DNA from 2 places in the Priestia sp. MDV22-iso46 genome. Region 2 is predicted to be linked to the other one. Evidence: riboswitches for the same ligand, from Rfam matches in the RefSeq annotation. Region 2 holds a riboswitch; the other holds the start of a gene.
The links. Region 2 has a riboswitch for thiamine pyrophosphate ahead of tenA (thiaminase II). Riboswitches for the same ligand answer to the same signal wherever they lie in the genome.
Positions count from the first base shown of each region.

Region 1: another riboswitch for thiamine pyrophosphate. It lies ahead of AC4NPH_RS26175 (thiamine phosphate synthase); the one in region 2 lies ahead of tenA (thiaminase II).

Region 1 covers NZ_JBZVWT010000009.1:60,028-65,076, forward strand. The annotation lists gene AC4NPH_RS26155 (thiazole biosynthesis adenylyltransferase ThiF) at 1-994, opposite strand, end outside; gene AC4NPH_RS26160 (thiazole synthase) at 991-1,758, opposite strand; gene thiS (sulfur carrier protein ThiS) at 1,764-1,967, opposite strand; gene thiO (glycine oxidase ThiO) at 1,964-3,091, opposite strand; gene AC4NPH_RS26175 (thiamine phosphate synthase) at 3,075-3,698, opposite strand; TPP riboswitch at 3,820-3,921, opposite strand; gene AC4NPH_RS26180 (hypothetical protein) at 4,084-4,299, opposite strand; gene crcB (fluoride efflux transporter CrcB) at 4,347-4,736, opposite strand; gene AC4NPH_RS26190 (fluoride efflux transporter FluC) at 4,737-5,049, opposite strand, start outside.
Region 2 covers NZ_JBZVWT010000001.1:844,145-849,193, reverse strand. The annotation lists gene AC4NPH_RS04455 (ArsR/SmtB family transcription factor) at 1-149, shown strand, start outside; gene AC4NPH_RS04450 (aldehyde dehydrogenase) at 163-1,563, shown strand; gene tenA (thiaminase II) at 1,592-2,281, opposite strand; TPP riboswitch at 2,377-2,475, opposite strand; gene AC4NPH_RS04440 (TspO/MBR family protein) at 2,702-3,448, shown strand; gene AC4NPH_RS04435 (hypothetical protein) at 3,752-3,934, shown strand; gene AC4NPH_RS04430 (sodium-dependent transporter) at 4,110-5,049, shown strand, end outside.

The DNA.
Region 1 (5,049 bases), on a different contig from region 2:
ACTTTGCTTCTACTATATTGTTTGTTCCATGGACAAAGACGCGCCCATCTTGAAACATCACTAAACGGTAATCATCTACATAAAAAGAAAGCAGATACGGATTTTGTTCAATTTTATATCCTTTTTCTTTTAATCGTTTACCTAAAGACTGCAGCGGCTGCTTGGCTGATTTGCCCGGACGGATTTGTACCGTGTTTCTTCCGCATAGCACAGCTGTTTTCGTTTGATTTTCATATTGTAAAAAGGGATACGTTTGTTCACTGCCGCATGAGCGGCAAGCAGATTTGCGAAACACGTTCACATTGATGCTCGTATACTCATTTTTCCATACGTCAAACGAAACAAGTTCCCTCCTGAGCGCATTCCAGTCTCCGACTAATATTTTTAACACTTCTGTTACTTGATGAGCGACTACCATTTGTACAGCAGGACTAATAATCCCCACTGTATCACATGTTAACCCTCCAAGCGGTACAGATTCAAGCAAACAGGATAAACACGGTGTTTCACTTGGTATGATAGTATAACTAATTCCATAACTTCCTACACATGCTCCGTAAATCCAAGGAATATCATATTTTTGTGATAAATCATTCATTACAAGGCGTGTGTCAAAATTATCGGTTGCATCAATCATAACATCTACCCCCTCAACAAGCTGTTCTAAAACTTGAGGGGTACCGTCTGCTACGTGCGCTTCTACTTTTACATCATGATTAATATCGTGAAGCCGTTTTTTAGCGGCAATTGCTTTTGGAATTCTTTTATCAGCATCTTTTTCACTATACAATTGCTGCCGCTGAAGGTTGCTCCACTCTACATAGTCCCGGTCAATGAGCGTTATTTTCTTTACCCCCGCTCGCGCAAGGGCCTCGGCGTTCCCTGTTCCAAGAGCGCCTGCTCCTACAATCAGAACATGCTTTTCTTGAATTTGCTGCTGTCCGCCTTTTCCAATAGGTTGAAACAATTCTTGGCGGGAATAACGATTAATCAACCGATGCTCATCCCTTCTGTTGGACTGCTTGCCGTTGCATATTGTTTCTTTTCAATACGTCCTGCTTCAAATGCTGCTCGTCCTGCTTCAATCGCTAGCTTCATAGCACGAGCCATTTTCACAGGATCTTTTGCTCCTGAAACAGCTGTATTTAATAACACACCATCTGCTCCTAGCTCCATAGCTTGAGCTGCGTCTGACGCCGTTCCAATACCTGCATCTACAATTACTGGAACAGTTGATTGTTCAATGATAAAACGCATGTTCAACGGATTAATAATACCTTGACCTGAACCGATAGGCGAAGCTCCTGGCATAATGGCATGTACGCCTAACTCCTCTAAACGATGCGCAAGTAAAACATCATCTGATGTGTAAGGTAAAACGGTAAAGCCCTCTTTTAACAGTTCTTCACTGGCTTTTAATGTTTCAACTGGATCAGGAAGCAGCGTTTTATCACATCCAATTACTTCTACTTTCACCATGTCACAAAGTCCAGAAGCCTTTGCTAATTTAGCAATACGTACGGCCTCTTCTGCATTTTTTGCTCCAGCAGTGTTAGGCAAAAGAGTGAAACGCTTCACATCAAGCGCTTCTAATAAATTAGGCTGATTTTGATCAAAAATATCCATTCGTCTCACAGCAAATGTTAAAATTTCTGTTTCTGACTCTTCTACCGCTTGACGCTGAGTCGTAAAGTCCGGAAATTTCCCTGTTCCTAATAGTAAACGTGAATTAAATGTATATTGTCCAATTTTTAACATACTCTTCATCCTCCTCCGACAAATGAAACAACTTCTAATATATCGCCATCTTCTAAGCATGCATCGCTATGTTCTTCTTTTTGCAAAATGTTCTTGTTTAGCTCAACAATTACCACTCGTTCATGCAGGTTCTGAGCCTGCAACAAGTGCTCGACCGTTTCAATTTCATCTCCAAAAGTAACGGTCTTACCATTAATGATTAGATTCAATGAACTCCCTCCATTACTCTTGTTAGCTGAAATGATGTAAAAAATGAATGATTCGGCTTTTTCCCTAACAAAGCATCAGCCATAATTTTTCCAGTTGCAGCACTTAATAAAATACCGTTTCGGTAGTGGCCAAACGCCATGTGTAGATTCGCTATTTCAGGATGCTCTCCTAAATAAGGCCAGCCATCATTTGTTTGCGGACGAAGACCAGCCCATGCTTTTTCAAATGTGGCTTCTTTAATAGCCGGCAGAAGCGCAGAAGCTTTATTCAGCAAAAATTGAATACCTTGTGCAGAAACCGTCTTGGTAAAATCATGCTGTAGCTTAGTTGCCCCGATTACGATTCTTCCACCAGTCTTAGGCACTAAGTAAAAACCTTCATCTAAAAAAATCGTTTTAGAAAGCAGCGGCTTATGACTTTGAAGAGCAAGACATTCCCCTTTTACGGGAAACACCTGACCTACATGTTCAGAAGAAATAAAGCGTTTAGCCCATGAGCCTGCTGCAATAACTACTTTTTCTCCATAAAAAGAGCCTTTGGACGTCTGTACACCTTTTACTGTTTCATTTTCCATAATAAGAGAATGAACGTCACAGTATTCGAATACATCTGCTCCGTGATACAAGGCTCCATGAGCAAGAGCTTGCGTTAACTTAGCCGGAGCTAGCTGGCCGTCTCCCGGTATTGTAATGGCTCCGTATATGTCTGGAGAGAGCCCGGGTTCTAACAAACGCGCTTCTTTTACATCGATCCATCTTACATGTTCATCCCACCGGTGGTGCTGAGCGGCTTTTTTCTTTAATACGTGTGCATCTTCTTCTGTTACAGCGACTTTTAATAAGCCTTTTTGAATGAGCTCTACATCGATGGCCGTTTTTTCTTTTAGTTCCTTCACCAGTTCAGGAAACATGCTTCTGCTCTTAATAGCAAGGTCTAAAAGAGGACCTTCTTCATCAATTTCAGCTTGAGCACCTAAAATACCAGCGGCTGCACTTGAAGCTTCACAACCAATTTGATTGCGTTCAAGAATAGCTACTGACGCTCCTTGTTTTGACAAATGATAAGCGATAGAAGAGCTGATTATACCTCCTCCGATTAACAGTACATCATAATGCTGCTTCATTTTCTCCACCTCCAGATGTCCATATATGAGAATATTGTTTAATCGCTTTGAGGGGATCTTGCGCAAGCATGACACCAGACATCACAGCTATACCGTGTGCTCCTGTTTGAAGCACCTCTTTGGCATTTACAGGTGTAATTCCTCCAATGGCAATAACCGGTATCTGCACAGCGTCTACTACTTCTTTTAGTGCTGCTATCCCTCGACTTTTTAATCCTTTTTTTGAATGTGTTGAATAAATATGTCCGTATAGAATGTAGTGAGCACCATCTTTTTCAGCTTCTAAAGCCTCTTCCACAGAGTGAACTGATTTTCCGACAATAAGAGAAGGAAATGCGTCTATAACAACCGAAACGTCTAAACTATGATAGGCAAGCTGTACGCCTTTTGCTTTTAAAGCATGCGCTACATCAACTCGGTCATTCAAAATAATTTTAGAGCGACAAAATGGCAGGCTTTCTAGTAAACATTGAATCTGCTTTGCCGTTTTCTCTTTTTCTCTAATATGAACGGCGCCCGCAAAAGGCGCGATAGCCGTTAAAATTTTTTGAAGCTCTTCGATTGGCTGCTTATCTGTTGTAATGACATGAAATTTAGGAATATCCACATGATCGAAACCTTTCTATTCAGAATAAAGAGAAATTTCAATCACCTCATCTTGTGTAGAGGGTTTTATTACATACAAAAAACCACTCTACAACGTAGAGTGGTTAGCATGCATCGTTATGTAAACATGATCACCACTTCCCTACGCTGGTCCAAACCAGATCAGGTTCAAAGGGTCCGAAATACATTCGTCTCAGCTTCAAAAAGCTCCCCTAGTGATTGCTATTTATTGATTTTGTTTTCGCACTTAAAATTATAACACAACTAGATGTAAATACAATATCTCTTTATGCTCTTACGGCTCTCTTCCTTTTATAGATGTATCTTTTAAGCTTCTTTAGTAAGTAAGAGGCCCGGCGCACCGCATCATTCTGCTTTTTATATGGTTAGTAATCGGTATAGTCGTCAAATTCTTCTTTGTCTTTTTCCTTTTTCCGATCCCATATAAACAGCAGGAGTAACATAATAAAAGTTAGAATATAAAAACCGTAAAAAATAAATGCCGCGACAACATTTATAAATAAAAATAAAAAACCGATGATCTGACCTGCAACAGCTACAATCAACAAAATGTATTTCCAAACTTCTGCTTTTCTATCCATTCTCTACTTCTCCGTCTTTTTGTTTTTCCCTACTAGAAACGTTCTCTTTACTTAAATAAAAACGTTCCTGCCAGTAAACCGACTGTAAATAAACCAACTGTTCCAAATGCTGAAATCCCCACATACGCCAACATTTTTCGATAAGATTTTTCTCGAATTAACTGTACGGTTTCCACACTGAACGTTGAAAAAGTGGTAAAGGCACCAAAAAACCCAATGCCAATCATTAAAAATATTGAATCATCATAAGCATGACTCGGAACCTTTCCATAATAACTACCGTAAAAAAGACCAAGGCCAAACGCACCGAGCAAGTTTACAAACAGCATTGATACTGGAAAAGGAGGGTTTGAAACTATTTTTGTAACTTTTAAACCCAAAAGATAACGGCATATCCCTCCAGCTGCCCCGCCAAGTGCCAAGCTCACTATGCTCATTTACTTCACCTCATGTACTTTCACTAAATTTCCCCCTGCCGCTTCACCGCATAGATAGCCTGCTAAAGCAAGAAGGATTCCACCTACTAAAGAGACAATTACATAAATGGCTCCCCAAAATAAATGGTGCTGAGTGAGAGAAATGACGTCTCCTGCAAACGTTGAATACGTTGTAAAACCACCGCACACGCCAACTCCTAGTCCAAGCTTTATCCATTCTTTTGGCTTTTTCCACACAAAAAATCCTGTTAATAGGCCTAGTATGAAGCTTCCTAATAGGTTTTCAATTACCGTTCCTATTGGATAGCCCGTG
Region 2 (5,049 bases):
CAATTTCTCATCATTTAAAAATTTTACGCGATCAAAAGCTTGTGCAAATTGAGCAAAAAGGGACGCAGAGATATTATTCACTAGCTTTAAGTGAGGCAGTTGAGCTATTAAAAAGCTTGCTTGCTACAGTTGAAGCCGAATGTTTATAGGGAGATGAAAGAGATGAACCACGAGCGATTTTATATCACAGATGAAACGGTCATTGAACATATTGTCTCTACACAAAAGCAGTATTTCTATGCGCAAAAGACAAAGAGTATCAACAGCCGTATTCAAGCGCTGAATAAGCTAAGAGACGCAGTCAAACAAAACGAGCAGAGAATTATGGATGCTTTAAAACAAGATTTAAATAAATCTGAAGTAGAGGCCTACACGTCGGAAATTGGGATTTTACTAGAGGAAATTCGATTTACGCTTAAACATTTAGCAAAATGGATGAAGCCTAAAAAAGTAAAAACCGCTTTAACACATGTGGGCTCTAAAGGGAAAATTGTTCCTGAACCGTATGGAGTCGCGTTAATTATTGCTCCGTGGAACTATCCGTTTCAATTAGCACTGTCTCCTTTAGTAGGAGCGATTGCCGCTGGAAACACGGCGATTATAAAACCTTCTGAATTAACGCCTAGCGTATCTCGCGTTATACAAGAATTACTAGCTGAAGCTTTTGACCCAGCATTTGTGACGGTGGTTGAAGGGGCTGTAGACACTACAAGTCTGCTTTTAAAACAGCCCGTTGATTATATTTTCTTTACGGGAAGTGTAAATGTAGGGAAAATTATTATGCAAGAAGCAGGGAAGCAGCTTATTCCCGTCACGCTTGAGCTAGGCGGAAAAAGTCCGTGCATTGTACATGAAGACGCAAACCTAGATCTTGCAGCGAAGCGAATTATGTTTGGTAAAGGGATGAATGCAGGCCAAACGTGCGTTGCTCCTGATTATTTGCTCGTGCATAAAAAGGTAAAAGCGCAGCTTGTAGAGAAACTTCGCGAAGCGATTTCTCAATTTTACGGTAGTAATCCGCTTGAAAGCGACCGCTATGGCCGTATTGTCAGTGAGCGCCATTTTACTCGGCTAGTTGAGTTTTTAAAAGACGGAAATGCTATAGTTGGAGGCGGGTACAATAAAAACACGCTAACAATAGAACCTACGGTGTTAAGTGAAGTAAGCTGGACCTCAGATGTCATGCAAGAAGAAATCTTTGGGCCTATTCTTCCTATGATTGAATATGAAACACTAGACGAAGTCATTCATAAAGTTCAAGAAAAAGCTAAGCCGTTAGCTCTTTACTTATTTACAGAAAGTGAAGATGTGCAAAACGCCATAACGGAGCGTCTTTCATTTGGAGGAGGCTGTATAAACGATACGCTTATGCATATCGCTACGCCATATTTACCGTTTGGCGGAGTGGGAGAAAGCGGCACGGGTCAATATCATGGAAAAGACAGCTTTCAGACATTTACTCATTTTAAAAGCATGCTGTCTCAAACAACCAAGTTTGATTTGTCATTCCGCTATCCTTCGGAAAAACAAAGCTTGAAAATGATCAAAAAATTACTGAAATAAAAGAGCCTCCTGATAGGAGGCTTTTTCGTTATTTTGAAAGTGAAAGCTGAGAAAGCGGCCATTTTTCTTGGGTATATGCCATTTCCCAAAATAAATACTCGAGTTCACAGCTTTTGATGAAGTGATCTTTCATACGGTTACGTTCTTCTTCAGTCGCTTGTTCGGCGAGTTCATCGAGCTTGTTACAAAACCATTGTGTTGTGCCATTCATTTCTTCATTATTATAAAACTGAATCCATTCATAAAAAGGATGAGAAGGAGATGGATTTACTTGTTCTGTAATGCGCTGCCCAATTTCAACGTACGTCCATGGACATGGAAGAAGCACTGCAATGATTTCTGCTAAGCTGCCTGTATGCGCAACGCTTGTCATATGGTTAATGTAGTGGCTGGCCGTCGGTGAAAGCGTCTCAGTGTGAAGGTCTTCATAACGTACGCCTGCTACTTCACAAAAATTATTGTGAGGGTGTACTTCACTATGTAATACCGTAGAAATGCCGGCATTAAAGGCTTCCATTTCGGTACGCGTGCGGCATTTCGTTAAAGCAGCGCCGTAAATGCGAACAAATGCTGTTAAGTATTCGTAATCTTGAGAAACGTAGTGAATAAGCGCTTCTTTTGGCACGTTTCCTTCAGCAATTCCTTTAATAAAAGGATGGTTAAAAATGGCTTCGTAAATATAGTTTGCTTCTTGTCTTAATTGAGATGAAAATGACATCAAAATCCTCCTTTAATATGAGGAAGTCACAAACAAGCACATAAAGGAAATAAAAAACACTCCGTTTATAAACGGAGTGGCAAAGGACAGTAAAAAACTGAACATTGCCACTTTCCTACGCTGGTATGAGCCAGATCAGGTTCAAAGGGATCAAGAAAACTTGTCTCAGCCGGTGGGCACCCCTAGTGGACTTCCTATTAATCTATGTTTAACTTACCATATATTCTGAAAAATAGAAAGCGTTATGGGAAATTGTGTGCTAACCGCTTTTCTTTCTTAAAGAGGAAATTTCTTAAAGCTATTTTTAATCATTTTTGTTTAAAAATGCATATTTTTAGGGAAGAAGAGGTATTAATGAAGGGAAGAGCCGTTTTCGTCTCCGAAACACTCCCATATAAATAGAAGAAAGGAGAGAACAAAATGGCGAAATTTCGTTTGTATGCTGTATTAAATACAGTAGGCTTGGCTATTACACTGCTTGTGAATTATTTAGCAAATGCCATTCCAATAGGAGGCAAAACAACGGGAGAAGCTTCTGCGCAAGTTCCTACGTTGTTTACACCAGCGGGTTATGCCTTTGCTATCTGGGGCGTTATTTATTTATTATTAACCATTTGGGTTATACGCCAATTTTTTGCAAGAGAAGATCAAAAGGAAATATATGCACGTATCGGCATTTGGTTTTTTCTAAACTGTTTGTTAAATAGTGCGTGGATCTTTATTTTCCAAAACGATTACTATAAGTTATCTCTTTTAGTTATGCTCTTTATTCTAGGCACATTAATGATTGTATATTCCATTATTCAGCATTCTCGGATGACGACATGGTTTATGCGTCTGCCGATTTCGCTTTATCTTGGATGGATTTCTGTTGCGACTATTGTCAATGTGTTTGTCGTATTTCAAGCAAATGGAATACAGCATTTGCTTGGCCTGAGCGAGTTAGCATGGACGATTATTATGCTGCTGGTAGGAGCTGCGCTGGGCATTATGTTTACATTAAAAAACCGAGACGCTGTTTATCCGCTTGTTTTTATTTGGGCTTATATTGCCATTGCAGTGAAGCAAAGTGGAAATCAGCCAATTGTCATTACTGTCATCATTTCAGTTGTTTTATTAGCAATTGCCATTATTGTGGGATTGATTAAACGCTATAGACGTTTTTAAAAAGAAGCTCTAGCTTTTGTAAGCTAGAGCTTTTTATGATGCTCTTTTGATTGTAAAAAAGCAGCTGTAAAAGCAATTAAGCTAATTAAAATACCAAAAGGAACAACAATTGGTACGAATGATAAAATAAATGTCATAAGTGTAACCTCCATGTTGCATCGGTGCATAATGAAAAATTCAACTTTTTTAAATTGAAGTTCCGCTATTATAGTATGCTAGGCTTTATGTTTGGAGCCTATATGTTTAGAAATAAACGAAAAAGGCAACATACGTTACATACAGGTTGTATTAGGAGGAGTTAAAATGGAAACATATTTAGTCGCTTACACAGATAAAGATGATATGGAATATAAACAAGTGACGTGCGAGAGTTATGAAGATGCAGAGCGTACGGTCCTTCGTTTAGAGAGAGAAGGGCATATGCATATTGAAGAAATTTCAAATCAAGAAGCCTACCGGGGAGATGAATCATCGTACAGAGAATAAATTTTGAATAGAAACACCAACCTTAAAATGAAGAAGCAGCTGCTTCTTCATTTTTCTATTCTATATAGATATCGTTTTATAGAAAAAAGTAAAACGGGAATGATTTTCTTCTGCATTTATGGTACAGTACTAATCAGGTGAGTTTTGAGTTTAGAAGAGGAGAGAGTAACATTATATGAGTAAAGGAAATCAGTGGTCTTCACGCCTCGGTTTTATTTTAGCATCTGCTGGGGCAGCAATTGGTCTAGGAGCGATATGGAAGTTTCCATACGTAACGGGAACCAGTGGCGGTGGAGCGTTTTTTGCGTTGTTTATTTTATTTACGATTTTTATTGGATTGCCGCTTCTGTTGGCAGAATTTATCATTGGAAGACATACGGGAAAAGAAGCGATTAGTGCTTATAAGGCAATTGCTCCAAAATCCGCTTGGGTATGGATTGGCAGGCTGGGAGTACTAAGCTGTGTCGTTTTGCTTTCCTTTTACAGCGTCGTTGGCGGCTGGGTGATTTTATATACGATTATGAGCGTAACCGGTATGCTAAGCGGAAAAGAGTACGGCCCGTTGTTCAATGCCGTCATTAGCCAGCCTTATGTAGTATTAGGTGCGCAGGCGCTGTTTTTATTAATTACAGTGTTTGTTATTTCAAAAGGCGTACAAAAAGGAATAGAGCGTGCTAATAAATACATGATGCCGCTGTTATTTATTTGTTTTATCATTATCGTGGTGCGTTCTTTAACATTAGACGGAGCAATGGACGGAGTAAAGTTCTTTTTGAAACCAGATTTTTCAGCCATTACAGGGTCATCTGTTCTCTATGCGCTCGGTCAGTCGTTTTTCTCGCTTTGCGTGGGATTATCCTGCATGGTGACATATAGCTCTTATTTAGGGAAAAAAGTAAGCTTGACGCGTTCAGCTGGCACTATTGCTATTTTGAACTTGTTTGTTTCGCTGCTGGCGGGCTTGGCTATTTTTCCAGCCGTTTTTTCATTTGGATTAAAGCCAACTGAAGGACCTGGACTTTTGTTTGTGGTCTTGCCAACAGTATTTGAGAAAATGCCGTTTGGTACCGTCTTTTTAGCACTGTTTTTAATTTTATTTCTATTCGCTACGCTTA